Linked DNA regions of Neorhizobium galegae bv. orientalis str. HAMBI 540. The protein of the gene in region 2 interacts with the protein of the main gene of each other region in a pairwise test. Links are inferred from orthologs where the notes say so. Each region holds a gene or a part of one and is shown on either strand. Other genes may lie near its edges. The genes, in order: RG540_RS18445 and ccmE.

Region 1 (15,409 bases), 2.9 Mb from region 2 along the record:
CGGGCTGCAGGGCCAGAACCGCGTTCGGGTTGCGATCGACGGTACGCAGCAGACGACGACCACCTGGCGCGGTTACGGCGGCGTCGATGACCGCACCTATATCGATCCGGACCTGATCGGCGGCGTCGGCATTTCCAAGGGACCGACGGGCGGCGCGGTGGGCGCCGGCGTCAATGGCGGCGTGGTCGAGATCACCACGTTGAAAGCCAAGGATATCGTTGAGGACGGCAAGCAATATGGCGGCCGCATCAAGATCGGCGCCCAGGACAACACGACGAAAGATTTTACGGTCAATTCCTACGACCAGCAGACGGATTCGGCCGAATTCTTCGATTTCACCAATGGCTCGGGCAGCTTTGCGCTCGGTACGGTGCAGGACAATTTCGATTTCGTCATCGCCGGTGCCCGCCGCTATCGCGGTAACTATTTCGCCGGCAAGCACGGCAAGAATTACTACGAGTTCCAGGGCCGCAATCAATTCCTCTCGCTCACCAAACAGGGTGAAGAGGTCTTCAATTCGTCCAACGAATCCACCTCGTTTCTCGCCAAGGGTACGCTTCGCTTCGATGACGACCAGAGCCTGGAACTGGGCTATATCCGCTATGAAAGCCAGTTCGGCCAGATCATGACCTCGCTTCTGACCTCGGGCGACAACACATTCCGGCAGGCGCCGCTATCCGATGTCACGACCGACACGTTCACCAGCCGTTATCGGTACAATCCCAGCGACCTGATCGATCTCAAGGTCAATGCCTGGCTGAGCATCGTCGACCAGAACTCCATGTCGACGGGTTTCGGCCTATATTACCCACAGTTCAACATTATACCGGGCGACGATCCCCGCTACGCCATGACCCATACCTGGGGCGGCGACATTTCGAACACGAGCCTGCTCGACACGGAATACGGGCCGTTCAAGGCCAATTACGGCGCGTCCTACCTGCTCGAGGATATCGATTCCAGGCGCTATTTCAGTCGCAGTCATACGACTGACCGGGGGGTGCAGATGGATCCCAGCATCGGCAACCGGTCGATCGCCAGCGTGTTCACCGACGGCCAGTGGGAGGCGACCGACTGGCTGGCCCTCAATGCCGGGCTGCGCTATGACGGTTACTGGATGAACGACAAGGGTATCGAATCCAGGACCGGCATCCGGCACAAGGAAGGCGGCCGGTTCAACCCGTCCGTCAGCGTCATCGTGGAGCCGATCGAAGGGCTGCAGTTCTACGCGCTTTATGCCGAAGGCATGCGCCCGCCGACCATGCGCGAAACCATGGGCAATGACGGTAACGTCATCCAGAACCCTTATCTGAAGCCGGAGGTCTCGAAGAACTGGGAAGTCGGCGTCAACTACAGTAAAGATGGCCTGTTGCTCGCCGACGACGCGTTGCGCTTCAAGCTGTCCTATTTCAACAACAACTACACCGACTATATTTCTCGCGTACCGTCCAATGCGGGGCCGGGCCAGCCGGTCTTCACCTTCGACAATCTCAGGAGCACCCGGTTCTCCGGTATCGAAATCTCCGGCTCTTACGAGGCCGGCCCGTTCTTCAGCGAAGGATCGCTGACCAAGTACCTGAGCTACGAGTTCTGCCGCACTCTTTCCACCTGCTCGGACTCGACCGTGTCGATGGATTATGCCGCCAACCACATGCCGCCCGAGATCATGGCGAGCCTGACGCTCGGCATGCGCCTCTTCGACGACAGGCTGAGTTTTGGCACCCGCTTCACGCATGGCGGCGCGCGCCTGTCGCCGGTCACGCAGGAAGCCCGGATGTATACGGGCATGTGGATTCCCTATACGACCGTCGATGCGTTCGCCACCTACAAGATCACCGACCACTTGACGTTCGACCTCCAGGCGGAGAACTTGACGGACCGATTTTACGTGGATGCGCTCGACGGGTTCACTCCCGCTCCCGGCCGAACAATCCGGGCATTCCTGACGGCCAAATTCTAAAACATTTAAGCATCTGGACATAGCACCTATGCAGATCGAACTTGAAACAACCGCCGCACCGACCCGGATCCAGCGTCTGAAGGCTCTCACCGACGCCACTCATGAGCGCCTCGACACGCGCATTATGGCGGCCGATCCCTTCGCCAGCCGCGAGCGGTATGCGCTGTTCCTCGCCGTGCAGCATCATTTCCATGCGGATGTCGATCCGCTCTATCTCGATCCGCGGCTCAACCGCATCGTCCCCGATCTTCCGAGCCGGGTCCGGCTTGAAGCGCTGCGCCAGGATATCGCCGACGTGACCGGAAGCCCGCCGGCCGTCCTCACGGCTGGCACGGATGGGCTCCGTATCCCGGCCGCACTCGGATGGCTGTACGTTGCCGAAGGCTCGAACCTCGGCGCCGCTTTCCTCCTGAAGCAGGCGGCAAGGCTCGGCCTGTCGGAAGAATTCGGCGCCCGCCACCTCGCCGGCCACCCCGCCGGCCGCGGCCTGCACTGGCGCACTTTCGTTGCTGCTTTCAACGGGTTCGAGATGTCAGAAGTGGAGGAAACGGAAATGGCCGAAGGCGCTAAGTCGGCGTTTCGGCGGGTGCATGCGCTGGTGGACGAGATTTTCGTCTGAGGGCGTGGCGTGAGGCCTTCGGGCTTGACCCCGCGGATCCTTGGGCAGCGTGTTCCAGCGTATATGGCCGGTTCCCTCTCCCTGCCTGTCGACCGCTGCCGCGCAGAGGCAAGCCCCCACTGGTAATTCCTCGCCTTTTCCGCCATATACAGCCCGATATGCGGGCATCTGGCCCGGAATGGATTGGCGTCATGACGGAACTGGTGGAATTCGCGCGGATGAACGGGCTTGGCAACAAGATCCTGGTCGTCGACATGCGCGGACGCGCCGACAAGGTGACGCCGCAGGCTGCTATCGCGCTGAATGCCGATCCGGCCACCCAGTTCGACCAGATCATGGCCATCCACGATCCGAAGGCTCAAGGCACCGATGCCTGGATCGACATCCTTAATTCCGACGGTACGATGGCCCAGGCCTGCGGCAACGGCACGCGTTGCGTGGTGCAGGCGCTTAGCTCCGAGACCGGCCGCAAGACCTTTACCTTCCAGACCGTCGCCGGTATCCTCAATGCCGTCGAGCATGAGGACGGCACGATCTCGGTCGACATGGGCAAGCCGGTCTTCGAGTGGGACCGCATTCCGCTTGCCGAGGAATTTTTCGATACCAGCCGCATCGAGCTGCAGATCGGCCCGATCGACGCCCCGATCCTGCATTCGCCGTCTGCCATGTCGATGGGCAATCCGCATGCGATTTTCTGGGTCGACCGCGATCCGATGAGCTTCGACCTCGAACTGTTCGGACCGCTGCTCGAAAACCATCCGATGTTTCCGGAAAAGGCCAATATCACGCTGGCGCAGGTCACGTCGAAGTCGTCGCTGCGCACCCGCACCTGGGAACGTGGCGCCGGCCTGACGCTCGCCTGCGGTTCGGCCGCCTGTGCTGCCGCCGTTTCCGCCGCCCGCACCGGGCGCACCGGTCGTATGGTGACGATTGACGTTGCCTCCAGCCCGATCCGCCAACCGCTCGTCATCGAATGGCGCGACGACGATCACGTCGTGATGACCGGTCCCGCCGAATGGGAATGGTCCGGCAAGGTGGATCCGACCATCGGAACCTTCATCCGCGACGACGAGCCAGAGGCCAATGCAATTCAAAGGGGCGAGCCGGAGGCTCGGGTCAATTGAGCGGCGTCGAGGTCATCACCTTCGGCTGTCGGCTCAATACCTATGAATCGGAAGTGATGCGGGCGGAGGCCGAAAAGGCCGGGCTCAACAATGCGATCCTCGTCAATACCTGCGCAGTCACCGGCGAGGCCGTGCGTCAGGCCCGCCAGGCGATCCGCCGCGCCAGGCGGGAAAATCCGCATGCGCGCATCATCGTCACCGGCTGCGCCGCCCAGACCGAAAAAGAGACTTTTGCGGGCATGGTGGAAGTCGATGCCGTGCTCGGCAACGAGGAGAAGCTGACCAGCGCCTCCTATCGGGCGCTGCCGGATTTTGGCGTCTCGGCGGAAGAGAAGCTGCGCGTCAACGACATCATGAGCGTGCGCGCCACCGCGCCGCAGATGGTCAAGCATATCGATGGGCACGTACGCGCCTTCATCCAGGTGCAGAACGGCTGCGATCATCGCTGCACCTTCTGCATCATCCCCTATGGCCGCGGCAATTCCCGCTCGGTGCCGATGGGCGCGGTGGTCGATCAGGCAAGGCGGCTGACGGAAAGCGGTTATCGCGAGATCGTGCTGACCGGCGTCGACGCCACCAGCTATGGCGCCGATCTCCCCGGCCAGCCGTCGCTCGGGCTTCTCGCCAAGACGCTGCTCAAACAGGTGCCGGAGATCCTGCGCCTGCGCCTGTCCTCGATCGACAGCATTGAGGCGGACAAGCATCTCTGGGACCTGATCGCCGACGAGCCGCGCTTCATGCCGCATCTGCACCTGTCGCTGCAGCATGGCGACGACATGATCCTGAAGCGGATGAAGCGCCGTCACTCGCGCGCCGAGGCGCTTGCCTTCGTGCAACAGGCGCGGCGCCTGCGCCCGGAGATCGCCTTCGGGGCGGATATGATCGCCGGTTTCCCGACCGAGACGGAAGAAATGTTTGAGAACGCCGCGACGCTGGCGGAAGAGGCCGGCACCTCGTTCCTGCACGTCTTTCCCTACAGCCCGCGTCCGGGCACGCCGGCGGCGCGCATGCCGCAGGTGGACCGGGCTGTCGTCAAGGACCGGGCGGCACGGCTGCGGGCGCGGGGCGACCTGCTGTATCGTGCCCACCTCGACCGGATGGTCGGCAGCGAGCAGGCCATCATCGTCGAGAACAACGGCATGGCGCACACGGAAAACTTTTCGCTGGTGGCAGTGCCTCGCCTTATTCCCCGCGAGTTCAAGCGCGTTATGATTACCGGCCATAACGGCAAACATCTGGAAATGCAGGTCGCGTCTGCCCTTGTCCCGTCTCGGGCGGCGTAACCGGAACAGGTTCTCATGGCATTGAGCTTCATCAAGCGCGTCTTCACCTTCGGCAAACCCTCCGAGGAACCGGCACCCGATGCGGTAAAGCCGGAGGACGTCGCCGCCATCCAGGCGGAACTGGAGCCGAAGTCGCGCGACGAAGACCTGCCGGTCTCGCCCGTCGACCCGGTCGCACCGGCCGAGATCGAGACCGCCGGCGGGCCTGTCGCGGATGTGGCGGCGGAAAATGTCGAGCCGGCCGAGCCGGAGACTTCCGAAGAGGATGAACCGGCGCTGCTTTTGGGTGTCGAAGCCGCATCCGAGATCGGAATGGTGCCGTTGGCGCTATTGCAGGCGGAGGCCGAGGCCGAAGAAGAGGCCGTCGCAGCCGCGGAAGCACCCCCCTCTGTCCTGCCGGACATCTCCCCCTCAAGGGGGGAGATTACGGATGCGCCGCCGGCTCCGGCATCGGACGACAGTACAACAGGCTCGGCTGCAGTTTTAGGGGAAGGTGCGGACCACGATTCGATCTCCCCCCTTGAGGGGGAGATGTCCGGCAGGACAGAGGGGGGTGTTTCTTCAGACGAAGAGGTTCCTGCTCTGGGTAAAACGCCTCGCCTAGAACCCACCCTCCCCAAGGGCTTCTCCACCGCCCGCCCGGAACCCACGCCCGAACCCGTCGCCATCCAACCGAAACTCACCTGGTTCCAGCGCCTGCGTGCCGGTCTTGCGCGCACGTCGTCGCAGCTCACTGGTCAGATCGGCGCGCTTTTTACCAAGCGCAAGCTGGACGAGGAAACGCTGGAGCAGCTCGAAGACCTGCTGATCCAGGCCGATCTCGGGGTCGAGACAGCCATGCGGGTCACCGGTGCGCTTTCTTCCGAGCGTTACGGCAAGGACGTGACCGGCGAGGACGTGTCGAGAATCATGGCGGCTGAAATCACAAGGGTTCTGGCGCCGGTCGCCAAACCGCTGGCGCTCGATCTCAATCACAAGCCGCATGTCATTCTCGTCGTCGGCGTCAACGGCACCGGCAAGACCACGACGATCGGCAAGCTCGCCGCAAAGCTCTCCGGTTCAGGCCTCAAGGTCATGCTCGCCGCCGGCGACACGTTTCGCGCGGCCGCGATCGAGCAGCTGAAGATCTGGGCGGACCGCACCGGTTCGACCTTCATCGGCACCAAGCTCGGCGCCGATGCCGCGGGTCTTGCCTATGACGCCTACGAGCAGGCGCGCGCCAACAAATCAGACGTCTTGATCATCGATACCGCCGGCCGGCTGCAGAACCGCACCGAACTGATGGCCGAGCTCGAAAAGATCGTCAGGGTGCTCGGCAAGCTCGATCCCGACGCTCCGCACACCGTGCTGCAGACGCTGGATGCCACTACCGGCCAGAACGCCATGAACCAGGTCGAGATTTTCCGGAACGTTGCGGGCGTCAGCGGGCTTATCATGACGAAGCTCGACGGCACGGCGCGCGGCGGCATTCTGGTGGCGATCGCCGCCAAGCACAAGCTGCCGATCTATTTCATCGGCGTCGGCGAGGGTGTCGACGATCTCGAACCCTTCGAGGCGCAGGATTTTGCGCGCGCCATTGCGGGTTTGACGCATTGATGACACAGAATGACGATTTGGCTTCGCCGATAACGGCCTCAAAGTTGGAACCCATGCAGACGATCGAAAGCGACATCACGCCGACCAAGGAAGAAAAGCAGCATCCGATGCTGAAGCTCGCGCTGGAAATCGGGCCGCTTCTGGTGTTCTTCTTCGGCAACCTGCGCGGCGAATGGCTGGTTGCGCAATTCCCGGCGCTTTCGGCGGTCGGCGGCCCGCTTCTGGTGGCGACCGCGTTGTTCATGGTGGCGACCGTCGCCTCGCTGATCGCTTCGAAGATCGTCTTCCACCATCTGCCTGTCATGCCGATGGTGTCCGGAGTCGTGGTGCTGATCTTCGGTTCGCTGTCGATCTGGCTGCAGGACGAAACCTTCATCAAGATGAAGCCGACCATCGTCAACTCGCTCTTCGGCGTCGCGCTGCTCGGCGGGCTGCTGTTTGGCAAGTCGCTGCTCGGCTACGTCTTCAACGCTGCCTTCCAGCTCGACGAGGCCGGCTGGAAGAAGCTCACCCTGCGCTGGGGGATCTTCTTCCTGTTCCTGGCCGTCATCAACGAGGTCGTCTGGCGGAATTTCTCCGATGTGGTGTGGGTCAATTTCAAGGTCTGGGGCACGATGCCGATCACCATCATCTTCACGATCGCCCAGATGCCGCTGATCATGCGCCACACGATCCAGGAACCGGCACCCGAGGTCGAAAAGTGACGGCAGCGGAATTTTCCCCCTCGAGTTCGTCGCCGAAACGCTGGTTTCTTGCCGCGCTCATCCTTTTCCTGCTCCAGATCGCCATCCTCTACGCGATGGGCCGCATTCCGATCTGCGAATGCGGTTATGTGAAGCTCTGGGAAGGCGGGGTGAATACCAGCGGCAATTCGCAGCATCTCTCGGACTGGTATACGCCGTCGCACATCATCCACGGTTTCCTGTTCTACGGTCTCGGCTGGCTGATCCTGCGCCGCGCCCCGATCGCAGCCCGACTGTCGCTGGCAGTCTTGATCGAGGCCGCCTGGGAACTCCTCGAAAACTCTCCTCTCATCATCGACCGCTACCGCACGGCGACGATGGCGCTCGGTTATACCGGCGACAGCATCCTCAATTCGGCGATGGACACCGTATTCATGGCGGTCGGTTTTTTTGTCGCCTCGCGCCTGCCGGTCTGGCTGACGATTGCGATCGCCATCTTCTTCGAACTGGCGACCGGCTACATCATCCGTGATAACCTGACGCTCAACGTGCTGATGCTGATCTGGCCGGTGGATGCGGTGCGTGTGTGGCAGGGCGGGCTGTAGTGCCGGACGGGTTTTGACTGGGGGCGATTTTCCTCACCCCAAGAAAAATCCGCCCAACCTCATCAACGCTTTAGCCATATTCACTTCCCCTTTCATCCCCGCCTCTCGAACTCATCTCATAATCACCCCCGTCATCGGATGGGAAACCGGGTTCGCGAACCGGCCTCCTCGTCCAAGGGTTTTCGGACCCCGGTTTCCGGTGATGGCTGCAGAGATGGGTGACGAGGGCCTGGCAATTCTCGAAAGATCATCGAAACAGTCGGGGCAGGCACAAACACCTACCTCCCACATACTCGATACCGCCTGCCCCATTCCCAAACCAAAACCGCGCTGGACAAGATGTCCCGCGCGGCCAAAGGTGCTTGCATTCAAGTGGCGGCCAATAAGTTCCCGGCGACTGATCAGCCTTTCGCAGACGCCTTTTCGATCGCCGGCATGAGATCCTGCGTCAAGCTGCGCGCGTCGAACGGGCCGACCCGCTTGTAGAGAATGGTGCCATCAGGCGCGACAAGATAACTTTCCGGAATGCCGTAGACACCCCAGTCGATCGCCGCCTTGCCGTTCGGATCGACGCCGATCGCCTTGTAGGGGTTGCCGAGTTCGCCAAGGAAACGCAGCGCGTTGTCGTTGCGGTCCTTGTAGTTGATCCCGACGATGGTGAGCCGGCCGTCGTTCGCCAGTTCCTTCAGGATCGGGTGTTCCTGGCGGCAGGGGACGCACCAGGAGGCGAAGACATTGACCAGGGTCAGCTTGCCGACGATCGCTGCGGTCGTCAGCGCTGCGGTGTTCGAGCCTTCAAGCGGCGGCAGCGCCAGCGACGGCGCCTTTTTGCCGATCAGGGCCGAGGGGATGGCTGAGACGTCGCGGCCGTTGACGTCCTGATCGTAGAGCATCTTGCCGGCGACGCCGGCAAAACCGAGGAAAATCACCAGCGGGATCAGCGGCAGCGCATAACGCGCCAGGCTTTTGCGCGGGGCTGGCTGGTTTCCGGTCTCGACGCTCATGCCGCGTCACCTGTCGGCTGGGCGGAGCGGCGGCGGATGCCGGAAGCCTCGAGTTCGGCCAGCTCTTTTTGACGCGCGCGCCCGTCCAGCCAGGTCCAGGCGATCAGACAGAGGATGACGACGGCCGCTACGGCATAGGACATGGCGATGTAGAACGTGTGGGTCATGATCTCTAAGCTTCCCGGCCAGCCAAACGTGCGGCCATGCGGCGCTGGGCTGCGACGCGGCGGCGCCAAATCTCGTTGCGCATCGCCATCACATGCAGGGTGAAGAACAGCAGGGTGAAGGCGATCGCCATGATCAGCAGCGGCCAGAGGAATTCCTGGTCGATGGTCGGGCCGCCCATGCGGATGACGCTGGCCGGCTGGTGCAGCGTATTCCACCAGTCGACCGAGAATTTTATGATCGGGATGTTGACGAAACCGACGAGGATCAGCACGGCGGAGACGCGGGCCGCCCGCGACGGATCGTCCATGGCGCGGTTGAGCGCAATCAGGCCGAGATACATCAGGAATAGCACGAAGACCGAGGTCAGCCGGGCATCCCAGACCCACCACGTGCCCCACATCGGCTTGCCCCAAAGCGAGCCGGTGGCGAGCGCGATTAGCGTGAAGGCGGCGCCTAGCGGAGCTGCCGCCTTGTGCGACACGTCGGCGAGAGGATGGCGCCAGACCAGCGTGCCGATCGCCGAAACGGCCATGACCGTGTAGCACATCATTGATAGCCAGGCGGAGGGCACATGCACGTACATGATACGCACCGTCGCGCCCTGCTGGTAATCGCCTTCCGTCGTGAAGCTCAGATAGAGCCCGATCGCGAAGACGATCACGGTCGCCGCCGCCATCCACGGCAGAATACGGGCCGCCAGCGCCAGAAATCGCGTCGGGTTGGCCAGGTCGCTGAACTTGCTGATGGCGAGGCTTTCGGTCATGGGCACTTTCTAATATGCGCGCGGAAAAATCAGCTTGATCCTGGTCAATTCGCTGGTCGTCGATCCGACCCCGTTTAATCCGATTCTAGTCAATCGCCGGCATTGCGCAACGCCAGTGCCGCGCCGAGCGGACCGAGCACGGCAAAAAACATCGTGATCGCCACCAATATCAAGAAAGGCGGCATAAACGGGGCAGGGTCCTCGACAGCCGCATAGGAGGCGCTGACCCCGAAGATCAGCACGGGGATCGCGAGCGGCAGGACAAGGATCGAGACGAGCAGCCCCCCACGCGGCAGGGCGACCGCGACGGCCGCGCCCACCGCACCGATGAAGGTCAGCGCCGGCGTGCCGACCAGCAGCGTCAGCATGGTGGCGCCGATCGCCACCTCGTCCATGTTCATGAACAGGCCGAGCAGTGGCGATGCGATCACCAGTGGCAGGCCGTTGCCGAGCCAATGGGCCAGGCATTTGACCAGCACGGTCAGCACCAGCGGATGTTCCTGCATCAGCAGAAGGTCCAGCGATCCGTCTTCGCGCTCGGTCTGGAACAGGCGGTCGAGGCCGAGCAGGGCCGACAGCAGCGCGCCGATCCAGACGATCGCCGGGCCGATGCGGGACAACAGATTGAGGTCCGGGCCGACGCCGAAAGGGATGACGGCGACGACCGTCATGAAGAAGAGGACCCCGATCAGCGCGCCTCCGCCGGCGCGGACCGAAAGTTTCAGGTCGCGGAGGAGGAGGGCGGTCATAGTGGGAGGCCTTGCGTTTGGGGCTTACCCCCCTCTGCCCTGCCGGGCATCTCCCCCTCAAGGGGGGAGATCGGATGGAGCTGCCGCTTTGCCCCAAAGTCGAGTTTCAGTCTACGGGCGCCAATTCCAAAACGTCCAACATTTGGCGAAGGTCCGACGTCTTGCCGATCTCCCTCCTTGAGGGGGAGATGCCCGGCAGGGCAGAGGGGGGTAATGCGGGGCAGGACGATCACCATCTCTCCTCCGTCACGCCCGCGAACCCCGCCATCCGCAATTCCCTTGCATTCTCCAACCCCAGCGGCTGGTGAGTCGCGGCCAATAAAATACCGCCGGCCGCAAGATGCGCCTTGATCAACTCGGTAAACACGGCCTCCGCGCTCACATCGAGGGCGGCGGTGGGTTCGTCCAATATCCAGACCGGGCGGTAAGCGACCAGCAGCTTGGCAAACGCCATGCGGCGCTGCTGGCCGGCGGAGAGATATCCGAAGGGCAGATGGATGATCCCCCCGAGACCCACGGACTCTGCGGCCTCGCCCGGGGAGATACCCTTGCCGTCCTCCGCATCGCCGAGGAAATCCTTCCAGAAGCCCAGATTTTCAAAGACCGTCAACTCCGCCTTCATCGCATTGCGGTGGCCGAGATAGTGGCAGGCCTCGGCGGCGCGCATGCCTGATTCGGAACTCTCGGAGATCCAGCTCACGCGGCCGGTTTCAGCGTGCAGCAATCCGGCCACGACGCGCAGCAGCGTCGATTTCCCCGATCCGTTGCGGCCAGTCAGGACGAGGCTTTCACCGGCTCCGAGGTCAAAGGAGATATCCGTGAAAATCAGGTCTTCGCCGCGTCTTGCGCTCAGGTTTTCGGCCAAAAGCCGCATGCTGGAGACCTTCATTAAGATTTTAATCATCGCATTCCGAAAATTTATTCGGAATGGGCGCCAAGCGTCTGGAACCCTTCTTAGAAATTATCTATAAGCACTGCAACCACGCCAGCGGCCGGCGTGATTTCAATCTTCCGCCGAACCTGAAGATCCCAAAAGTCTTCTCGTGCGGACAGCGGAAATGGTCGCACCCGCATCCTGATGTGCATGAAGTGCATAGGCGTCCGCACGCGCGTGTTGGCTCTTTAATCAGCGGGGTTATTTTCCGTGGCTAAGTCTCTCGACAGTTTCAATTGTCGCTCCATCCTTACCGTAGGCGGTAAGGATTACGTTTACTACAGCCTTCCGAAGGCCGAACAGAACGGCCTGGCCGGCGTTTCGAAGCTGCCCTTCTCCATGAAGGTGCTGCTCGAAAACCTGCTCCGCTTTGAAGACGGCCAGTCCGTCACCAAGGAACAGATCCTCACCGTTGCCGAATGGCTGAACAACAAGGGTCTTACGGAAGCGGAAATCGCCTACCGTCCGGCCCGCGTACTGATGCAGGACTTCACCGGCGTTCCCGCCGTTGTCGATCTTGCTGCGATGCGCGATGCCATGGTGGCGCTCGGCGGCGATCCGGAAAAGATCAATCCGCTGGTTCCCGTCGACCTCGTCATCGACCACTCGGTCATCGTCGACGAGTTCGGCACGCCGACCGCCTTTGCCAAGAACGTCGAGCTCGAATACGAACGCAACGGCGAGCGCTACCGCTTCCTGAAGTGGGGCCAGCAGGCGTTCAAGAATTTCCGCGTCGTTCCTCCTGGCACCGGCATCTGTCACCAGGTGAACCTGGAATATCTCGGCCAGACGGTCTGGACCAAGGAAGAGGACGGCGAAACGATCGCCTATCCGGACACCTGCGTCGGCACCGATTCGCACACCACGATGATCAACGGTCTCGGCGTTCTCGGCTGGGGCGTGGGCGGTATCGAAGCGGAAGCCTCGATGCTCGGCCAGCCGGTCTCGATGCTTTTGCCTGAAGTCATTGGCTTCAAGCTCACCGGCAAGCTCAAGGAAGGCGTCACCGCGACCGACCTGGTGCTGACCGTCGTGCAGATGCTGCGCAAGAAGGGCGTCGTTTCCAAGTTCGTCGAATTCTTCGGTCCGGGCATGGACAACATGCCGCTCGCAGACCGCGCGACGATCGGCAACATGGGCCCGGAATACGGCGCGACCTGCGGCTTCTTCCCGGTCGATGGCGAAACCATCAACTACCTGACCATGTCCGGCCGCACGCTTGAGCGTATCGCGCTGGTCGAGGCCTATTCCAAGGTCCAGGGCATGTGGCGCGAAGGCGACGGTTCAGACCTCGTCTTCACCGACACGCTGGAACTCGACCTCAACGACGTCGTGCCTTCCATGGCCGGCCCGAAGCGTCCGGAAGGCCGCATCTCGCTCGACAAGATCGCATCCGGTTTCGCCGGTTCGCTCGATACCGAGTACAAGAAGCCCGGCCAGCTCGACAATCGTTACCCTGTCGAAGGCACGGATTTCGACCTCGGCCATGGCGACGTGGCGATTGCCGCGATCACGTCCTGCACCAACACGTCCAACCCGTCTGTGCTGATCGCCGCCGGCCTTCTTGCCCGCAACGCAGTTGCCAAGGGCCTGAAGTCCAAGCCGTGGGTCAAGACCTCGCTTGCGCCGGGATCCCAGGTCGTCGGCGAATACCTTGCCAAATCTGGCCTGCAGGCCGATCTCGACAAGCTCGGCTTCAACCTGGTCGGCTTCGGCTGCACCACCTGCATCGGCAATTCCGGTCCGCTGCCGGCGCCGATCTCGAAGACAATCAACGACAAGGGCCTCATCGCCGCCGGCGTGCTCTCCGGCAACCGTAACTTCGAAGGCCGTATCTCGCCGGACGTCCAGGCGAACTACCTCGCTTCGCCGCCGCTCGTCGTCGCCTATGCGCTGGCCGGTTCGGTCCAGAAGGACCTGACCACGGAACCGCTCGGCGAAGACCAGAACGGCAACCCGGTCTTCCTCAAGGACATCTGGCCGACTTCGAAGGAAGTCCAGGAATTCATCCTGAAATACGTCACCCGCGAACTCTACGAGAGCAAGTATGCGGACGTGTTCAAGGGCGATGCGAACTGGCAGGCCGTCAAGGTTCCTCCGGGCCAGACCTATGCCTGGGACGACGATTCGACCTATGTGCAGAACCCGCCTTACTTCGTCGGCATGGGCAAGACCGGTTCGGGCCTCAAGAACATCAAGGGCGCTCGCGTCCTCGGTCTGTTCGGCGACAAGATCACCACCGACCACATCTCGCCGGCCGGTTCGATCAAGGCTGCTTCGCCGGCCGGTGCCTACCTGACGGGTCATGGCGTCGGCGTTGCCGACTTCAACCAGTACGGCACGCGCCGCGGCAACCATGAAGTGATGATGCGCGGCACGTTCGCCAACATCCGTATCCGCAACTACATGCTCGGCCCGAACGGCAAGGAAGGTGGCTACACCTTCCACTATCCGTCCAAGGAAGAGATGTCGATCTACGACGCGGCCATGCAGTACAAGGCCGAGGGCGTCCCGCTCGTCATCTTCGCCGGCGTCGAATACGGCAACGGTTCGTCGCGCGACTGGGCCGCAAAGGGCACCAACCTGCTCGGCGTCAAGGCGGTCATCGCCCAGTCCTTCGAGCGTATCCACCGCTCGAACCTGGTCGGCATGGGCATCGTTCCTTTCGTCTTCGAAGAGGGCACGACCTGGGCCAGCCTCGACCTCAAGGGTGATGAAGTCGTCGAGATCGACGGTCTCGAAGGCGACATCAAGCCGCGCGAATGGAAGATCGCCAAGATCACCTACGGCGACGGCACGGTGAAGGAAGTCAACATCCTCTGCCGCATCGATACGCTTGACGAGGTCATCTACATGAACAACGGCGGCATCCTGCAGACCGTTCTGCGCGACCTCGCCGCCTAAGCGACAAAGCCACCCGCAGGCTGGGCCTGCGGGTGGTCTTCTGCACAACCCCATCGGTCCTCATTCCTGTGCTTGTCACAGGAATCCAGCCAGCCCAAGTCCTTGGGCTGAAAGAGTCTCCCGACCCGATAGACATCGGGTCACTGGATTCCTGTGACAAGCACAGAAATGAGGGAGGTGGAGGCCCTCGATCCCAGCTGTCCCAAGGTCCCGCGCCCTTGACCGTCGTCATCCTCATCGGAATGGCCGTCACCGTTTTCCTGACATCGCTGCTTTCGGGAATTTTCGGCATGGCGGGCGGGTTGATCCTGCTCTGGGTGCTACTTTTCCTTTATCCCGTCGGTACCGCGATCGCCTTCCACGGCATCATCCAGATGGTCTCAAACGGATCGCGCGCCTGGTTTTCCCGCGCCTATATCGACTACCGTATCCTCGGCATCCTCTGCCTCGGCGTCGCCGTTTCGGCAGCGGTGCTGTTCTCGGTCAATTATGTGCCGGACCTGGTCATCGTGTTGATCGGGGTGGGGCTGATGCCGATCCTGGTCTGGCTGCCCGTCAAGCGGCTGCAGCTCGATGCGTCGAAGCCGCTGCATGCCTTCATCTGCGGGCTGTTTTCCGGGGCGCTGACGATCAGCGTCGGCGTCGCGGGGCCGACGGTCGATATCTTCTTCATCCGCACCCAGATGGACCGCCGCAAGATCATCGCCACCAAGGCGTCGATCCAGACGCTTTCGCATCTCACGAAGGTTGCCTTCTACTGGAGCGCGGCTTCCGGCCTGCCAACCTCCGACTGGATTTCGATCCTGCTCGCCGCGCCGATCGCCATCCTCGGCGCGCATGTCGGCAACGGCATCCTGCAGAAGATGACCGACCAGAATTTCCGCGCCTGGACGCGCTGGGTCGTCACCGGCGTAGGTGCCGTTTATTTTACTCAGGGCCTGCTCAAACTGATTTGACCTCGCCGCATTTTTCGCCAAGTTTGGCGCCCAACGAAACGCATTCGGGAACCGATCAATT
Region 2 (15,458 bases):
GAGAGCAAGCCGGGCGCCGGGCTCGGACTTTCGATCGTGCGCGAGATCACCGGCGAGTATCAGGGCTCGGTCGAGCTGACGCGCGGGACGCGTGGTGGCCTCAGGGCGCAACTTCTGCTTCCGGGTATCGCCAAGGAAGCCTCCTGATTGTCGCAGGTCTCGCACTTCAGTCCTTTGGGTCTGTGACATATCGGCAACATCGGGCTATTCCCTGCCTTTGGTTATGGACGGATGGATCGCCTGCTATATCTTTGCCGGAACAGACTTTCCTATGATTGTCTGCTAGTGTGCGGGAGACTGAAAGATCGCCGGATTTGTGTGTTTTCCCAGTGACGCCATAATGATGCCATGCCGGGACGGGACCAGTCTCGGCAAGATTTCCGAAGAAAACGACCCGCGACCGGTTTCCGACACGATGCGATTATTGAGCCTCCGAAATGCCGTTTCATCGCTTGTGGTTGCCGGCCTGCTGGCCGGCTGCGGCACGACTTCGGGAACCGGACCCGGAGGTGCGCGTGGCCTGCTTTCGCCGCGGCCTTCGCCTTCGACTTCCTATATTTCCGCTCTTCAGGGGGGCATCGTCGGACGGAGCGGCGCGACGCTTTCCGCAAGCGACCGTTCCCGCGCCCTGGAGGCGGAATATCGCGCCCTGGAAGGGGCGGCCGGCGGCGAGGCCATCACCTGGAAGGGTGACGACGCGAGCGGCCAGGTGGTCGCCAATGCTCCCTATCAGGTCGGCACCCAGAACTGCCGCCAGTATCGCCATACGGTGACCATGAATGGCCGCGACATGACGGCGCGGGGCGCTGCCTGCCGCAATTCGAACGGCACGTGGACGCCGCTCACCTGATTTCCTCTGCCGCTGTTTGACATGGGTCATGGCCGCTGGATCGGATTAGGTCCATATGAGGCTTGAACTTGCGGCCAAACGCCTCAAATTCGCGTCAACGCCGGCTGCGCTGTTGGAAAGCACGGGCCGTTGCAGTAATGGGCCACTATGGTTTTATGGATCATCCTCGCAGCTCTGACGGCGGCCGTTGCGGCAATCCTCATCCTGCCCTTCGCCCGAGCCACCAAAACAGCATCCGCTGACCGTGCCGGAGAGGTCGCCGTCTATCGTGACCAGCTGGCCGAACTGGACCGGGACCGAGCCCAGGGCCTGATCGAGCCGCAAGAGGCCGAATACGCCCGCGCGGAGATCGGCCGCCGGCTGCTGGCTGCGGCCGGTGCCGGGGAAGCCGACGGGATTGCCGCTCCGAAGACACGCAAACATGGGCTCGCCACTGCCATCGTAACGCTGGTTCCGCCCGTCGTCGGGCTCTGTCTTTACCTGGCGCTCGGTAATCCCGGGCTGCCGGATCAGCCGCTCGAAGCGCGGCTTGCCAATCCCGGCAACAATGTCGCGCTGCTGGTCGCCAAGGCCGAGCGGCATCTCGCCGAAAACCCCGATGACGGTTCCGGCTGGGACCTGCTCGCGCCGATCTATTTGCGCTCCATGCGGCTCGGTGATGCTGAAATGGCCTATCGCAACGCGATCCGCATCCTTGGGGCCAGTCCGGTCAGGCTCGCGGGGCTTGGCGAAACGCTGGTCGCATCGAATGACGGGATCGTCACCGAGGACGCGCGTTCCGTCTTCGAGCAGGCGGTGAAGCTCGATCCGGACAATCCGCGTTCCCGCTTCTATGTCGGCCTCGGCTTAGAGCAGGCGGGCAGGGCGGCAGAAGCAAGGGCGCAGTTCGAGACGATTGCAAAAGCCTCGCCCGCCGACGCGCCGTGGATGCAGCTCGTCAACCAGCATATCGCCAAGAACGGCGGCACCATCGTGCCGGGACGGGACACGGCGCAGGTTCCGGGAAATCCGAGCCAGGCGGATGTGGCGGCAGCCGAAACCATGTCGCAGGGCGATCGGCAGGCGATGATCCGCGGCATGGTCGACAGCCTTGCGGAACGGCTGAAGCAGGATCCCAATAATCTCGAGGGCTGGGTGAGGCTGGTGCGCTCCTATTCCGTGCTCGGAGATAAACCCAAGGCAGAAGCGGCGTTGAAGAGCGGCCTCAAGCAGTTCCCGTCATCAGGAGAATTGGTGGCGCTGGCCAACGAGATGGGGCTTGCCGTCGAAGGAGTGGCCCAATGACCCGCAAACAGAAGCGGCTGGCGGTGATCGCAGGCGGCATGAGCTTCATCCTCGTCGCGGTGCTGCTCGTCATGTTCGCCTTCAGCCAGTCGGTCGCTTATTTCTTCATGCCGGCCGACCTTGCCAAGGCGGACGTCAAGCCCGGTACGCGCATCAGGCTTGGCGGGCTGGTGGCCGAAGGCTCGGTGAAGCGCGGCCAGGGCTCGACCGTGAGCTTTACCGTGACGGACGGCACCGGCAATGTGCCGGTCACCTATACGGGCATCCTGCCGGACCTGTTTCGCGAGGGCCAGGGCGTGGTGACCGAAGGCGCGTTCGATGCGGCATCGCATGGTTTTGTGGCCGACAGCGTGCTTGCCAAGCATGACGAAAACTACATGCCAAAGGAAGTCGCCGACCGGCTGAAGGCGCAGGGCGTCTGGAACGAAGGCCAGGGGAAACAGGGCCAAGCCAATCAGGGAAAACCCGGCAGTGCCAAGGGAGCGGTCACGCAATGATCATCGAGATCGGCCATTACGCGCTTGTGCTGGCACTTGCGACCTCCCTCATCGTCTCCGTCCTGCCGGTGATCGGCGCAAGGCGCGGCGACGTGGCGATGATGGCGCTGGCGCCGACCGGCGCGCTGGTGCTGTTCGCGCTTGTCGCCTTTTCCTTCGGCGTTCTGACCTGGGCTTATGTGGTCTCGGACTTCTCGGTGATGAACGTCTGGGAGAATTCCCATTCGCTGATGCCGCTGATCTATAAATTCTCCGGCGTCTGGGGCAATCACGAAGGTTCGATGCTGCTCTGGCTGCTGATCCTCGTTTTCTTCAGCGCGCTGGTGGCGGTGTTCGGGCGGAATCTGCCCGATACGCTGCGGGCCAATGTTCTTGCCGTTCAGGCCTGGATCTCGACCGCCTTCCTGTTCTTCATCCTTTTGACTTCCAATCCGTTCCTTCGCCTCAACCCGGCGCCGGCCGAGGGGCAGGACCTCAATCCGGTGCTGCAGGATCTCGGCCTGGCGGTTCATCCGCCGCTTCTCTACCTCGGTTATGTCGGCTTTTCGGTCTGCTTCTCGTTCGCCGTCGCGGCGCTCATGGAAGGCCGCATCGATGCCGCCTGGGCCCGCTGGGTGCGGCCGTGGACGCTCGCCGCCTGGACCTTCCTGACCGCCGGCATCGCCATGGGTTCCTACTGGGCCTATTACGAGCTCGGCTGGGGCGGCTGGTGGTTCTGGGATCCGGTCGAAAACGCCTCCTTCATGCCCTGGCTCGCCGGCACGGCGCTCCTCCATTCGGCGCTGGTCATGGAAAAGCGTGAGGCCCTGAAGATCTGGACCGTGCTGCTGGCGATCATGACCTTTTCGCTGTCGCTGCTCGGAACCTTCCTAGTGCGCTCGGGCGTGCTGACCTCGGTGCATTCGTTTGCGACCGATCCGACCCGCGGCATCTTCATCCTCTGCATTCTCGGCATCTTCATCGGCGGCGCCTTCGCTCTGTTTGCCTGGCGGGCGCCGATGCTGAAGGCGGGCGGCATTTTTGCGCCGATCTCGCGCGAGGGCGCGCTGGTGCTCAACAACCTGATCCTGACGGTGGCCACCGCGACGGTGCTGACCGGCACGCTCTATCCGCTGATCCTCGAAACGCTGACCGGCGAAAAGATCTCGGTCGGCGCACCGTTTTTCAACATGACCTTCGGCCTGCTGATGTTGCCGCTGCTGGTCGCCGTGCCGTTCGGGCCGGTGCTTGCCTGGAAGCGCGGCGATCTCCTGGGCGCCCTGCAGCGGCTCTATGCCTTCGCCGGCCTGGCGCTGGCTGCAGGCCTTGCCTTCTTCTACATCCAGAACGGTGGGCCGGTTCTGGCGATCTTCGGCCTGGTGCTCGGCTTCTGGGGCATGATCGGTGCGTTCGCCGATCTCTGGTATCGCGCCAATTTTTCGAAGGTCGGGCTGTCTGTTGGGCTGAAGCGCCTGGCCGGCCTGCCGCGTTCGGTCTTCGGCACGGCGATTGCCCATTTCGGGCTCGGCGTCACGGTGCTCGGTATCTTTGCTGCGACGACTTTCGGCACCGAGACGGTGGTCGAGATGAAGCAGGGTGCTTCCGTCGATATCGGCGGTTATTCGCTGACCTATGACGGGCTGCGCGATGCGGTCGGGCCTAACTATACCGAGCAGCGCGGACATTTCGCCGTCAGCCGCGGCGGCGTCCAGGTGGCCGATGTCTGGTCGTCGAAGCGGCTCTATACGGCGCGGCGCATGCCGACGACGGAGGCCGGCATCCTCACCTTCGGGCTCAGCCAGCTCTATGTCTCGCTCGGCGACGCAATGGACAGCGGCGGCATGGTGGTGCGCATCTGGTGGAAGCCGTTCATCCTCTGCATCTGGGGCGGCGCCCTTGTGATGATGTTCGGCGGGTTCGTTTCGCTGTCGGATCGACGGTTGCGTGTGGGCGCGCCGAGCCGCAAGGTGAAACCGGTCAAGGCGACGCTGGAGGCTGCGGAGTGATGGCGAACTCACGCACATCACCCCCCTGTGCCCTGCCGGGCATCTCCCCCTCAAGGGGAGAGATCGACCCGTTGCCATGTCCCGCCCCAAGCAAACGCCGCGATTGGAGCAATGTCGGTGCGTCTTGCCAATCTCCCCCCTTGAGGGGGAGATGCCCGGCAGGGCAGAGGGGGGTGTTCTGGGTCGCTCTTGCAATGATCCTGGCTCTCCTCGCCCCCCTGCCGGCCTTCGCCGTCAACCCCGACGAAGTGCTTACCAACCCCGTGCTCGAACAGCGGGCCCGAAATCTTTCGGCCCAATTGCGCTGTATGGTGTGCCAGAACCAGTCGATCGACGACTCCAATGCGGAGCTTGCCCGCGACCTGCGCGTACTGGTGCGGGAGCGGTTGACGAACGGTGATACGGACGGTCAGGTGATCGATTATGTCGTGTCTCGCTACGGCGAATTCGTGCTCCTGAAGCCGCGCCTCAGCGCCAAGACGATCATTCTCTGGGCAATGCCAGTGCTACTATTGCTGGTCGGTGCAATCGCCATTCTGATCTTCGTCCGCACCCGTCCAAGCCAACGCGCAGTTGCGGCGCTGAGTGCCGAGGAACAGGCGCGCATCGAAGAGCTTCTGAAAAAATAGCTGCCTGAAAGAGGCACGCTCGAACATTACCAATATTTCATTCGTCCGCCACCTGCAGTTAACCTGCGAGCGCCTATATCTCTCTCATCCACCGCTTGGCTGACCTCCGGCCAAAATGACTGAAGAGAAGAAGGTAGCTTAAAACATGCGCAATATCGGACGTCCCTCTCTGAAGACCGTCTTGAAGACCACCACGGTTGCTGGTCTTGCCGCGGTCATGCTCTCGAGCGGCATCCCGGCTCAGATCACGCAGTCCTTTGCTGCTCCGGTCAGCGTCACCGCACCGCAGACCCCGAGCTTTGCCGATGTCGTTTCGGCTGTTTCTCCCGCCGTCGTTTCCGTGCGCGTCCAGTCCGACGCCCAACCCGTTTCCGATGACACCAGTTCGTTCAGTTTCGGCGGCCGTGGCTTCGACCAGCTTCCCGATGACCATCCGCTGAAGCGGTTCTTCCGTGAATTCGGCGGCCAGATGCCGGGCGCTCCGGGTGCTCCCGGCGACCGCAACAACCGCAACCAGGATCGCGCCGACCGCAACGGCCCGCGGGGCCAGGACGGCAATCGTCCTCACCGCCTGCGCCCGGCGGCACAGGGCTCCGGGTTCTTCATCTCCGAAGACGGCTATGTCGTCACCAACAACCACGTCGTTTCGGATGGTTCCGCCTACACGGTCGTTTTGAATGACGGCACGGAACTCGAAGCCAAGCTGGTCGGCAAGGACAGCCGCACTGACCTCGCCGTGCTCAAGGTCGACGCCACCAGCCGCAAGTTCACCTATGTCAATTTCGCGGACGATTCGAAGGTCCGCGTCGGCGACTGGGTGGTTGCCGTCGGCAATCCGTTCGGCCTTGGCGGTACGGTTACCGCAGGCATCGTTTCTGCCCGCGGCCGCGACATAGGCTCCGGTCCCTATGACGATTATATCCAGGTGGATGCGGCGGTGAACCGCGGCAATTCCGGCGGCCCCACCTTCAACCTCTCGGGCGAAGTGGTCGGCATCAACACCGCGATCTTCTCGCCGTCGGGCGGCAATGTCGGCATCGCCTTTGCGATCCCGTCGTCCACCGCCAAGGACGTCGTCGCCGACCTGATGAAGGACGGCAAGGTCGATCGCGGCTGGCTCGGTGTGCAGATCCAGCCGGTGACCCAGGATATCGCCGACTCGCTTGGTCTCAAGGAAGCGACCGGCGCCCTCGTCGTCGCTCCGCAGGAAGGCTCTCCGGGCCAGAAGGCCGGCATCAAGGAAGGCGACGTGATCACCGCCGTCAACGGCCAGCCGATCAAGGATGCCCGTGACCTCGCCAAGCGCGTCGCCGCCTTCGGCCCCAACACCAAGGTCGATGTCGACCTGTGGCGCGACGGCAAGGCGCAGAAGATCCCGGTCACGCTCGGCAACCTCCAGAGTGACGAAGCCGCCAAGGCCGAGCCGAAGCAGCCCGACGCTCCGGCGCCCTCCAGCGACAAGGCGCTTGCCAGCCTCGGCATCACCGTCGCTCCGGCCGAGGACGGTTCCGGTCTCTCGGTCACCGATGTCGACCCGGACAGTGAAGCCGCCGCCCGCGGCCTGAAGACCGGGGAAAAGATCGTCTCGGTCAACAACCGCAAGGTCACCAGCGCCGCCGAAGTCGGCAAGGTTCTCGACCAGGCCCGCAAGGACGGGCGCACCCGCGCGCTGTTCCAGGTGGCCGGCGAAGGCAATAGCAGCCGTTTCGTTGCCCTGCCGATCAATGAAGGCTGATTTCTAAAAAACAGGTCGCAAGATCGAGGGCGCCGCCGGCAACGGTCGGCGCCCTTTTTCCTTCCATGGAGCGCGTGATGGAAACGGATACCCGATATTCTGCCAGTGCCGCAGATTCCCGTAGTGCAAAGGCGGGCGCGGACGCTATTGTTCCGCACATGAAGATTCTGGTGATCGAAGACGACCTGGAGGCCGCGGCCTATATGACCAAGGCCTTTCGCGAGGCCGGGATCGTGGTCGACCACGCAAGCGACGGCGAGAGCGGCCTGTTCATGGGGACCGAAAATTCCTACGACGTGATGGTCATCGACCGCATGCTGCCGCGTCGCGACGGGCTTTCCGTCATCAGCGAGCTGCGCAAGCGCGGCATCAATGCGCCGGTGCTGATCCTCTCGGCACTCGGCCAGGTGGACGACCGGGTAACCGGCCTGCGCGCCGGTGGCGACGACTACCTGCCGAAACCCTATGCCTTTTCCGAGCTGCTCGCCCGCGTCGAAGTGCTCGGCCGCCGCAAGGGCACGCCCGAACAGGACATGGTCTACCGGGTCGGCGATCTGGAACTCGACCGGCTGTCGCACGAAGTGAAGCGAGCCGGCAAGGAAGTGCTTCTGCAGCCGCGCGAATTCCGCCTGCTCGAATATCTGATGAAGAATGCCGGCCAGGTGGTCACCCGCACCATGCTGCTCGAAAACGTCTGGGACTATCACTTCGATCCCCAGACCAATGTCATCGACGTGCATGTCTCGCGGCTGAGATCGAAGATCGAGAAGGATTTCGAAAAGCCGCTTCTGAAGACCATTCGCGGTGCCGGCTACATGATCAAGGACGAGGGGTAAGCCGACTTGCTGGCACGTGCCCGCCTGATGTTCCGCTCGACGGCCGTGCGGCTGTCGGCGCTCTATATCCTGCTCTTCGCCTTGTGTGCGGCATTCCTGGTCATTTACGTGACGGCGATGTCCGAACGGCTGCTGGCGCAGCAGACGCGCCAGTCGCTGCAGGAGGAAGTGCAGGAGATACAGCGCGCCTATGAACGGGGCGGCGTCAGCCTTCTCCTGCGGATGATGGAGCGGCGGGCCCGCCAGCCGGGCGCGAACCTCTATGTGATCGCGGGTCCCAACGGCGAGATGCTCGCCGGCAACGTCGCCGCGGTGCAGCCCGGCGTGCTCGACGAGCAGGGCTGGACGGAAATTCCCTTCACCTACGAACCCTATACCGAATCGGATCGCCCTGGCCGGCATCTCGCCACGGCCAACGTGATCCGCCTCGACAATGGCCTGCGGATGCTGGTCGGTCGCGATCTCGGCGACCCGAGCCGCTTCCGCGGCATCGTACGCCGGGCGCTGATGGTGGCGCTGGCCATCATGGGCGTCGGGGCGCTGGTGATCTGGTTCGGCATTGGTCGCAATGCGTTGAAACGCATCGACCGGATGTCGGCGGCGAGCCAGAAGATCATGGCCGGCGACCTTTCGCAGCGCCTGCCGGTCGGCAAGTCCGGCGACGAATTCGACCGGCTGTCAGATTCGCTGAACGCCATGCTTGGACGCATCGAGAAGCTCAACGAAGGTCTGCGTCAGGTTTCCGACAACATTGCCCATGACCTGAAGACGCCGCTGACGAGGCTGCGCAACAAGGCGGCCGATGCGCTGGGCGAGGATCGTGCGGACGTGCGCCGGACAGCCCTCGAAGGCATCATCGCCGAATCCGACCAGCTCATCCGCACCTTCAACGCACTGCTGATGATCTCCCGTGTAGAGGCGGGATCGATCGCCGCGGAAATGTCCGATGTCGATCTGTCGGCGATCTCCGCCGACAGCGCCGAGCTCTATGAGCCCGCGGCGGAGGAAGCGGGCCTGTCGCTGACGACCGAGCTCGAACCGGGGCTCGTGGTCCACGGCAACCGCGAGCTCATCGGGCAGGCGATCTTCAACCTCCTCGACAACGCCATCAAATACGCCTCCGAGGCAAAGGACGCGGCGCATATCCGCGTTCGCCTCGCCAGGAGCGACGGCACGCTCAGGCTCTCCGTCTGCGACAACGGCCCCGGCATCCCGGCCAACAAGCGCGGCGAGGTGACCAAGCGGTTCTTCCGCCTGGACGAAAGCCGCTCCAAGCCCGGCACCGGCCTTGGCCTCTCGCTGGTCGAGGCGGTGATGGAACTGCATGGCGGCTCGCTGGAACTCTCCGCCACCGATGAGGCGAACACCTCGGCGCCCGGCCTGACGGTCACCATGGTCTTTCCTGCGCCGAAGCCTTAAGTTTGGCCAGGGAAGAATCACGGGAGGTGCCAGTGTCGGAGACCGGAAACCGGCTCGATACGGTGAAGGCGGAGGTGATCCGTCCGCTGAACCAGACGGAAGCCAAGGCAGCGATGGCTGCCCTGAAGGATATCGGCAAGTCCGAACCCTCGGTCGCGGCACTGCTTGGCAAGGACGGCGCGCTCAAGGACTTCATCGTCGCGGCTTTCACCCTTTCGCCTTATCTGCGCGACATGGCGGTCATCTCGCCAAAGCTTCTGGTGACAGCGATCACTGAGCCGTTGGAGCCGGCGCTCGACCGGCTGGTCGAGACGGCGCGGCGGGCCTGGCTGCCGAGAGACGGCAAGGCACCGTCTGAAAACGAGGTGATGACGGCACTGCGGACTGCCAAGCGGGCTTTGAGCTTCCTCGTCGCGCTCGCCGATCTCGCCCGCATCTTTTCCGCGAAGGACACGACACGCTGGTTGAGCCTGTTTGCCGAAGCCTCCGTCGCCGCGGCAATCGACTACCTTCTGGTTGCCGGCCATGAAAGCGGCAAGCTGAAGCTCGCCGACCTGGATGAGCCGAGCAAGGGTTCGGGCCTGATCGTGCTTGGCATGGGCAAGCTCGGCGGCCGGGAGCTCAACTATTCTTCCGACATCGATATCGTCGTGTTCTTCGATCCCGAAACGGGCATCCTCACCGATCCGCTCGACGGGTCGGAAGTCTATGGCCGGATGATGCGCCGCCTGATCCGCATCCTGCAGGAACGTACCGCCGACGGTTACGTGTTCCGCACCGACCTGCGCCTGCGGCCGGATCCCGGCTCCACGCCGCTCGCCGTCTCGCTCGACGCGGCGCTGATCTATTACGAGGGCAGGGGGCAGAACTGGGAGCGGGCAGCCTTCATCAAGGCGCGGCCGATTGCCGGCGACATTGCAGCGGGCGAAAATTTTATGCGGCTGCTGACGCCCTTCGTGTTCCGCAAATATCTCGACTATGCGGCGATCGCCGACATTCATTCGATCAAGCGGCAGATCCATGTCCACAAGGGTCACGGCGCGATCGCCGTGAAGGGCCATGACGTCAAGCTCGGCCGTGGCGGCATCCGCGAGATCGAGTTTTTTGCCCAGACCCAGCAATTGATCGCCGGCGGCCGCATGCCGCCGCTGCGCGCCCGAGATACGGAAGTGGCGCTTGCCGCACTCGCCGAGGCCAGATGGATCACGCCCGAGATCGCCGCCGAGCTGACCGAGGCCTACTGGTTCCTGCGCGATGTCGAACACCGCATCCAGATGGTGCGCGACGAGCAGACTCATAACCTGCCGGAAACCGATGCCGAGCTGAAGCGCATCGCCTTCATGCGCGGTTTTGCCGACACTGCCGGTTTTTCCGCCCGGCTGGAAGAGGTGCTGCGAACCGTCGAGAAACGTTACGCACGGCTCTTCGAGCAGGAGGCAAAGCTGTCCGGTGGCGACGGCAATCTCGTCTTCACCGGCCAGCAGGACGATCCGGGCACGCTGAAGACGCTTGCCTCGCTCGGCTTCGAACGGCCGGTCGACATTTCCCGCGTTATCCGCACCTGGCATTACGGCCGCTATCGCGCCACCCAGTCTGCCGAGGCGCGCGAGCGGCTGACCGAACTGATGCCCGCGCTGCTGCAGGCTTTCGGCGAGAGCAAGCGCGCCGACGAGGCGCTGCTGCGGTTCGACAGCTTCCTGAAAGGCCTGCCGGCCGGCATCCAGCTCTTTTCGCTGATCGGCAACAATCCGCCGCTGCTCGCGCTGATCGTCACGATCATGTCCTCGGCGCCGCGGCTTGCCGATATCATCGCCTCCAAGCCGCATGTCTTCGACGGCATGCTGGATCCCGGCCTGATGTCCGAACTGCCGACCCGCGACTATCTTTCCTATCGCCTGACGGCATTTCTCACCGCCGGCCGGCACTACGAGGAAAAGCTCGACCGGCTGCGCATCTTTGCGGCCGAGCAGCGGTTCCTGATCGGCATCCGGCTGCTGACGGGGGCGATCTCCGGTGCCCAGGCAGGCCGCGCGTTCACCCATCTCGCCGACCTCCTGATCGACGCCGCCCTGAAGGCGGTGACCGCAGAAATCCGCAGTGCCCACGGCACCTATCCGGGCGGCCGTGTCGCGGTCATGGGCATGGGTAAACTCGGCAGTTTCGAGCTGACGGCCGGTTCCGACGTCGATCTCATTCTGCTCTACGACTATGACAATGAAGCCACGGAAAGCGAGGGCGACAAGCCGCTCGATTCCACCCGCTATTTCACCCGCCTGACGCAGCGGCTGATCGCAGCCCTTTCCGCGCCGATGGCGGAAGGGGTGATCTTCGAGGTCGACCTGAGGCTCAGGCCGTCGGGCAACAAGGGGCCGGTCGCCACCCGCATCAATGCCTTCGGCAAATACCAGCGCGAAGAGGCCTGGACCTGGGAACACATGGCGCTCACCCGCGCCCGGTTGATCTGCGGCGAAGAAAGCCTCGCCGACGAAGCGAAGGGCATGATCGGCGAAGTGCTATCGACCAAGCCCGATATCGCCAAGATCGCCAAGGACGTGGCCGAGATGCGCGCGCTGATCGACAAGGAAAAGCCGCCGCGTGACATCTGGGATTTCAAGCTCATTCCGGGCGGCCTGATCGATATTGAGTTCATCGCCCAGTATCTGCGCCTGATTGCGCCAGCCAAAGGCGTAGCGCCCGATACCTACGGGTTCAGCACCGAGGAAGCCCTGAAGGCGCTTGGCGAAAAACTGATGAAGCCCGGCGATCTCGATACCTGCATCGAGGCGTTACGGCTGTTCACCGAACTGTCGCAGATCGTCCGGCTCTGCGTCGATGGACCTTTTGATCCAGGTGATGCACCCGCCGGGCTTGTCGAGCGCGTCTGCCGGGCTGGGGATTGCCCGGATATCAGGACGCTGGAGGGTGAGGTGAAGCGGCTGTCGAAGGCGGTGCGGGGAATATTCCAGACGGTCGTCCGGAAATGAGAGGTGGCGTTGCCCCTCATCTAGCGCTTGGTTCGGTATTGCGGCGATCCTCAGGCCACCCGCTTGCGACTAACCAGCAGAGGCTGGTCAGGAATAAGCAGCGAGACGACAGTGCCTTCGCCGACCCGTGAACGGATCCGCATCTTGCCGCCGTGCAGGCCGATCAGCGAGCGGGAAATGGCAAGCCCCAATCCCGAACCGCCCTTGCTCTTGGCATATTGGCTCTGCACCTGCTCGAACGGCTGGCCGATCTTGTTGAGCGCCTCCATCGGAATGCCGATGCCGGTGTCGGCGATCGTCAGCAGCACCCCTTTTTCCAGTTTGCGGGCACGCAGCTCGATCCTGCCGCCGTAGTTGGTGAATTTCACTGCGTTGGAGAGAATGTTGAGCAGCACCTGTTTCAGCGCGCGGCGGTCGGCCACCATGTGGAGGCTGTCGCACAGGCGCTGATGGATGGCGATCTCCTTGTCCTGGGCGGAAATCGTGGTCAGTCGCAGGCTTTCCTCGATCAGCGGCTTCAGGTCGACCGCCTCGCACTGAATGCGCATATGGCCGGCCTCGATCTTCGACATGTCGAGGATGTCGTTGATGACGTTGAGCAGATGTTTGCCGCTGTCGTGGATGTCCTTGGAATATTCCGAATATTTCGGCGAACCGAGCGGCCCGAACATGCCGTTGGCGAGGATTTCCGAGAAGCCGAGGATCGCATTGAGCGGCGTTCTGAGCTCGTGCGACATGTTGGCGAGAAATTCCGACTTGGCCTTGTTGGCAGCCTCGGCGCGTTCCTTCTCCGCCTGGTAGTTGGCGTTGGCGATCGAAAGCTCGGATTTCTGGCGCTCCAGCTTCTTCTGAGAGGAAGAAAGGTCGCCGATCGTCGCCATCAGCCGGCGCTCGCTGTCGCGCAGCCGCTCCTGGTGGCGTTTCAGCAGCGTGATGTCGGTGCCGACCGAGACCAGGCCACCGTCGCGGGTGCGGCGCTCGTTGATCTGCAGCCAGCGCTCGTCGGCGAGCTGCACTTCGGTGGTGCGCGAAAGGCCGCTACCGTCCGGGTCTGCAACTCGGCGTTCGATCACCGGTCGCGCTGCTGCGGCGTTGACCGCATGCCGTTCGGTGCCGGGCACAAGCACGCTGTCGGGCAGACCGTAAGCCTGCTGGAAATGGGTGTTGCACATCACCAGCCGGTCGTTCTTGTCCCACAGCACGAAGGCTTCGGACGTGCATTCGATCGCATCCGCGAGGCGCTGGTCGGCTTCGGCGTAGCGCTGGGCGAGGCGATGCTGTTCGGTCACGTCCATGGCGATGCCGATGACATGGGTGCGGCCCTGACTGGTCTTCACCAGCTGGGCGCGGGCGCGCATCCACACGTAATGGCCGGCCGCATGGCGCATGCGAAAAACCTGGTCGACCTGCTTGGCATTGCCGCGGCTGATGGCGCGGGCGAGCGCATAGATATTACCGTCGGTCGGGTGCATCATCCGGGCCGCGTCGGTAAACGAAATGACATTGCCGGCGGGGGGCAGGCCGAGCATCTCGTACATCGATCCCGACCAGAACAGGCGCCGGTTGCTGACATCGAAATCCCACAGCCCGCAACGGCCGCGCGACAATGCGGTCTCGATACGCAGATTGGATTCGACGAAGGTCTCGTCGGCCTCGCGAGCGCGTTTCACCTGCATGTAATAGGCATAGAGGATGATCAGCAGGATCGCCGAAATGCCGGTGAAAAGCGTGACGTTGAGCGAGACGTCGTGACGCCATGCCAGATTGATGCTCTCCATCGAATAGGCCGCCACGATCAGCGCGCCTTCGCTGCCGACCGTCTCGATGGCCGCGTAATGCGGGATTTCGCCGAAATAAGTCTCGATCACACCGCTCTCGTCGCCGAACCGCCGCAGTGCCGCGGTTTCCGGCAGGACGGAGGTCAGGCGCCTGCCGATATAGCTGGCCGCCTGCTTGGTGCCGCCGAAGATACGGCCGGTCTCGTCGACGAAAAGAAAGAAGGCGTCCGCCCCCAGATGCTCCTGGGGCAGGAAAGCGCCGAGGCGTTTTTCCGCTGCAGCGCGGTCGCGGCCGATGAGCGCCGTCGCATCACTGGCAAAGGCAGCGCTAGCCGCGGCTGCCATCAGAGCGGTCGATTGCCGAGCGGCGTTTTCCATCCGCGTGTATTCGGAGACGATGCCGAGAATACGCGAGGCGGCGACGACGGTGAGGAATGCGATGATGAGAAGAGGGATCGAACGCTTGAGAACGAGCTCCACCCGCGGCAGCTGCCGTGCGATGGGTTTGACGGAGAGCCGCGCCTCGTCAGGAATGGCCCGCCGCAAATTTCCAAGGCTCGGAAATTTAAGACGCAGCCGCCCCTCGGCCGCGGTTGCCCGCTGCACGTCCGACATGGTTTTCATGGTGTCCCTCATGGTGATTCGCCGCGCCGCTCGCCCGAATCTGCCTTAATGAATCATTAGTGATTCTTCGTGTCCAGAGGCTTGCTAAGATTTTTTTAACGTTTTGATTCAATTGCGAATCGGAAGAGTCCCGCGGGACGGAAAACCGGCTGTCTCAGGAGACGGCCGGGCTTTCGGAAAGGCTGGTGCGGGTGGCCGCGATCGAAATCACCGCCAGCGTGATGATTGCACTGCCATAGATATACGCGGTATTGGAGAGGCCGAGCGTGGGCGCGATCAGTCCCGCGGCGATCGCGGGGATCGAGAAAGCGAGGTAGCTCTCGACCAGGAAGGCCGCGAACAGGCCGGCTCGTTCGTGGCTTTCGGCAAGCGGCAGGACGATCTTCAGAATGTTTGAGAAGATCGATCCGAAGCCGAGGCCGGCGGCCGCGGTGCCGAGGAAGAGAAGCTCGACGGCCTCAAGGTATATCCCGGAGAGCGTGATCAGGACGCCGATGATCAGCATGGTCGCGCCGGTAAAGAGAACCCGCTGTGGTGCCCATGTGCGGAAGATGAAGACCGAGGCGGTGGCGCTCAGCATCAGTGCGGCGACGACCGTGCCGCCGACGAACGGTGAGGTAATGCCGGTCACAACGGCGACCAGTGTCGGCATCAGCGACAGATAGAAGCCCCCGAGCGCCCAGCCGGCGATATTGACCGGCGTGACCTTGAGAAGCGTCGCGCGGGCTCGCTGCGGTACGCTAATATGCGGGCGCATGGCGGCGAGCGCTCCTGGCCGTCCGGTGATCGTCTCCGGCATGAGGGCAAGCGCGATGATGCCGGCGACCGTCGCGATGA

Evidence for each region.
Region 1: the proteins of ccmE (region 2) and RG540_RS18445 interact in binary tests that used the Escherichia coli proteins (3 or more experiments, as listed by UniProt). The link is inferred for Neorhizobium galegae bv. orientalis str. HAMBI 540 from one-to-one orthologs.

The regions. Positions count from the first base shown.
Region 1 is NZ_HG938353.1:3,784,184-3,799,592, reverse strand. Bases 7,927-10,855 are described here. They hold RG540_RS18445 (heme ABC transporter permease), read right to left. Parts: upstream 9,806-10,855; coding sequence 9,047-9,805; downstream 7,927-9,046. Other genes in these bases: ccmA (heme ABC exporter ATP-binding protein CcmA), read right to left, coding at 10,784-10,855; ccmB (heme exporter protein CcmB), read right to left, coding at 9,895-10,554; ccmD (heme exporter protein CcmD), read right to left, coding at 8,871-9,041; RG540_RS18455 (DsbE family thiol:disulfide interchange protein), read right to left, coding at 8,272-8,874. Outside these bases: RG540_RS18490 (TonB-dependent receptor), read left to right, coding at 1-1,960; RG540_RS18485 (biliverdin-producing heme oxygenase), read left to right, coding at 1,989-2,579; dapF (diaminopimelate epimerase), read left to right, coding at 2,771-3,703; tRNA (N(6)-L-threonylcarbamoyladenosine(37)-C(2))-methylthiotransferase MtaB, read left to right, coding at 3,700-4,986; signal recognition particle-docking protein FtsY, read left to right, coding at 5,002-6,582; RG540_RS18465 (septation protein A), read left to right, coding at 6,636-7,286; RG540_RS18460 (DUF2585 domain-containing protein), read left to right, coding at 7,346-7,870; more of ccmA, read right to left, coding at 10,856-11,428; aconitate hydratase AcnA, read left to right, coding at 11,699-14,392; RG540_RS18420 (sulfite exporter TauE/SafE family protein), read left to right, coding at 14,611-15,348. UniProt on the Escherichia coli protein: Required for the export of heme to the periplasm for the biogenesis of c-type cytochromes.
Region 2 is NZ_HG938353.1:858,098-873,555, forward strand. The notes cover bases 903-3,880. They hold ccmE (cytochrome c maturation protein CcmE), read left to right. Parts: upstream 903-2,130; coding sequence 2,131-2,631; downstream 2,632-3,880. Other genes in these bases: ccmI (c-type cytochrome biogenesis protein CcmI), read left to right, coding at 998-2,134; RG540_RS04425 (heme lyase CcmF/NrfE family subunit), read left to right, coding at 2,628-3,880. Also shown: RG540_RS04405 (ATP-binding protein), read left to right, coding at 1-147; RG540_RS04410 (membrane protein), read left to right, coding at 416-850; more of RG540_RS04425, read left to right, coding at 3,881-4,616; RG540_RS04430 (cytochrome c-type biogenesis protein), read left to right, coding at 4,811-5,245; RG540_RS04435 (Do family serine endopeptidase), read left to right, coding at 5,391-6,980; RG540_RS04440 (response regulator transcription factor), read left to right, coding at 7,139-7,816; RG540_RS04445 (sensor histidine kinase), read left to right, coding at 7,826-9,235; RG540_RS04450 (bifunctional [glutamine synthetase] adenylyltransferase/[glutamine synthetase]-adenylyl-L-tyrosine phosphorylase), read left to right, coding at 9,268-12,219; RG540_RS04455 (PAS domain-containing sensor histidine kinase), read right to left, coding at 12,270-14,612; RG540_RS04460 (MFS transporter), read right to left, coding at 14,776-15,458. UniProt on the Escherichia coli protein: Heme chaperone required for the biogenesis of c-type cytochromes. Transiently binds heme delivered by CcmC and transfers the heme to apo-cytochromes in a process facilitated by CcmF and CcmH.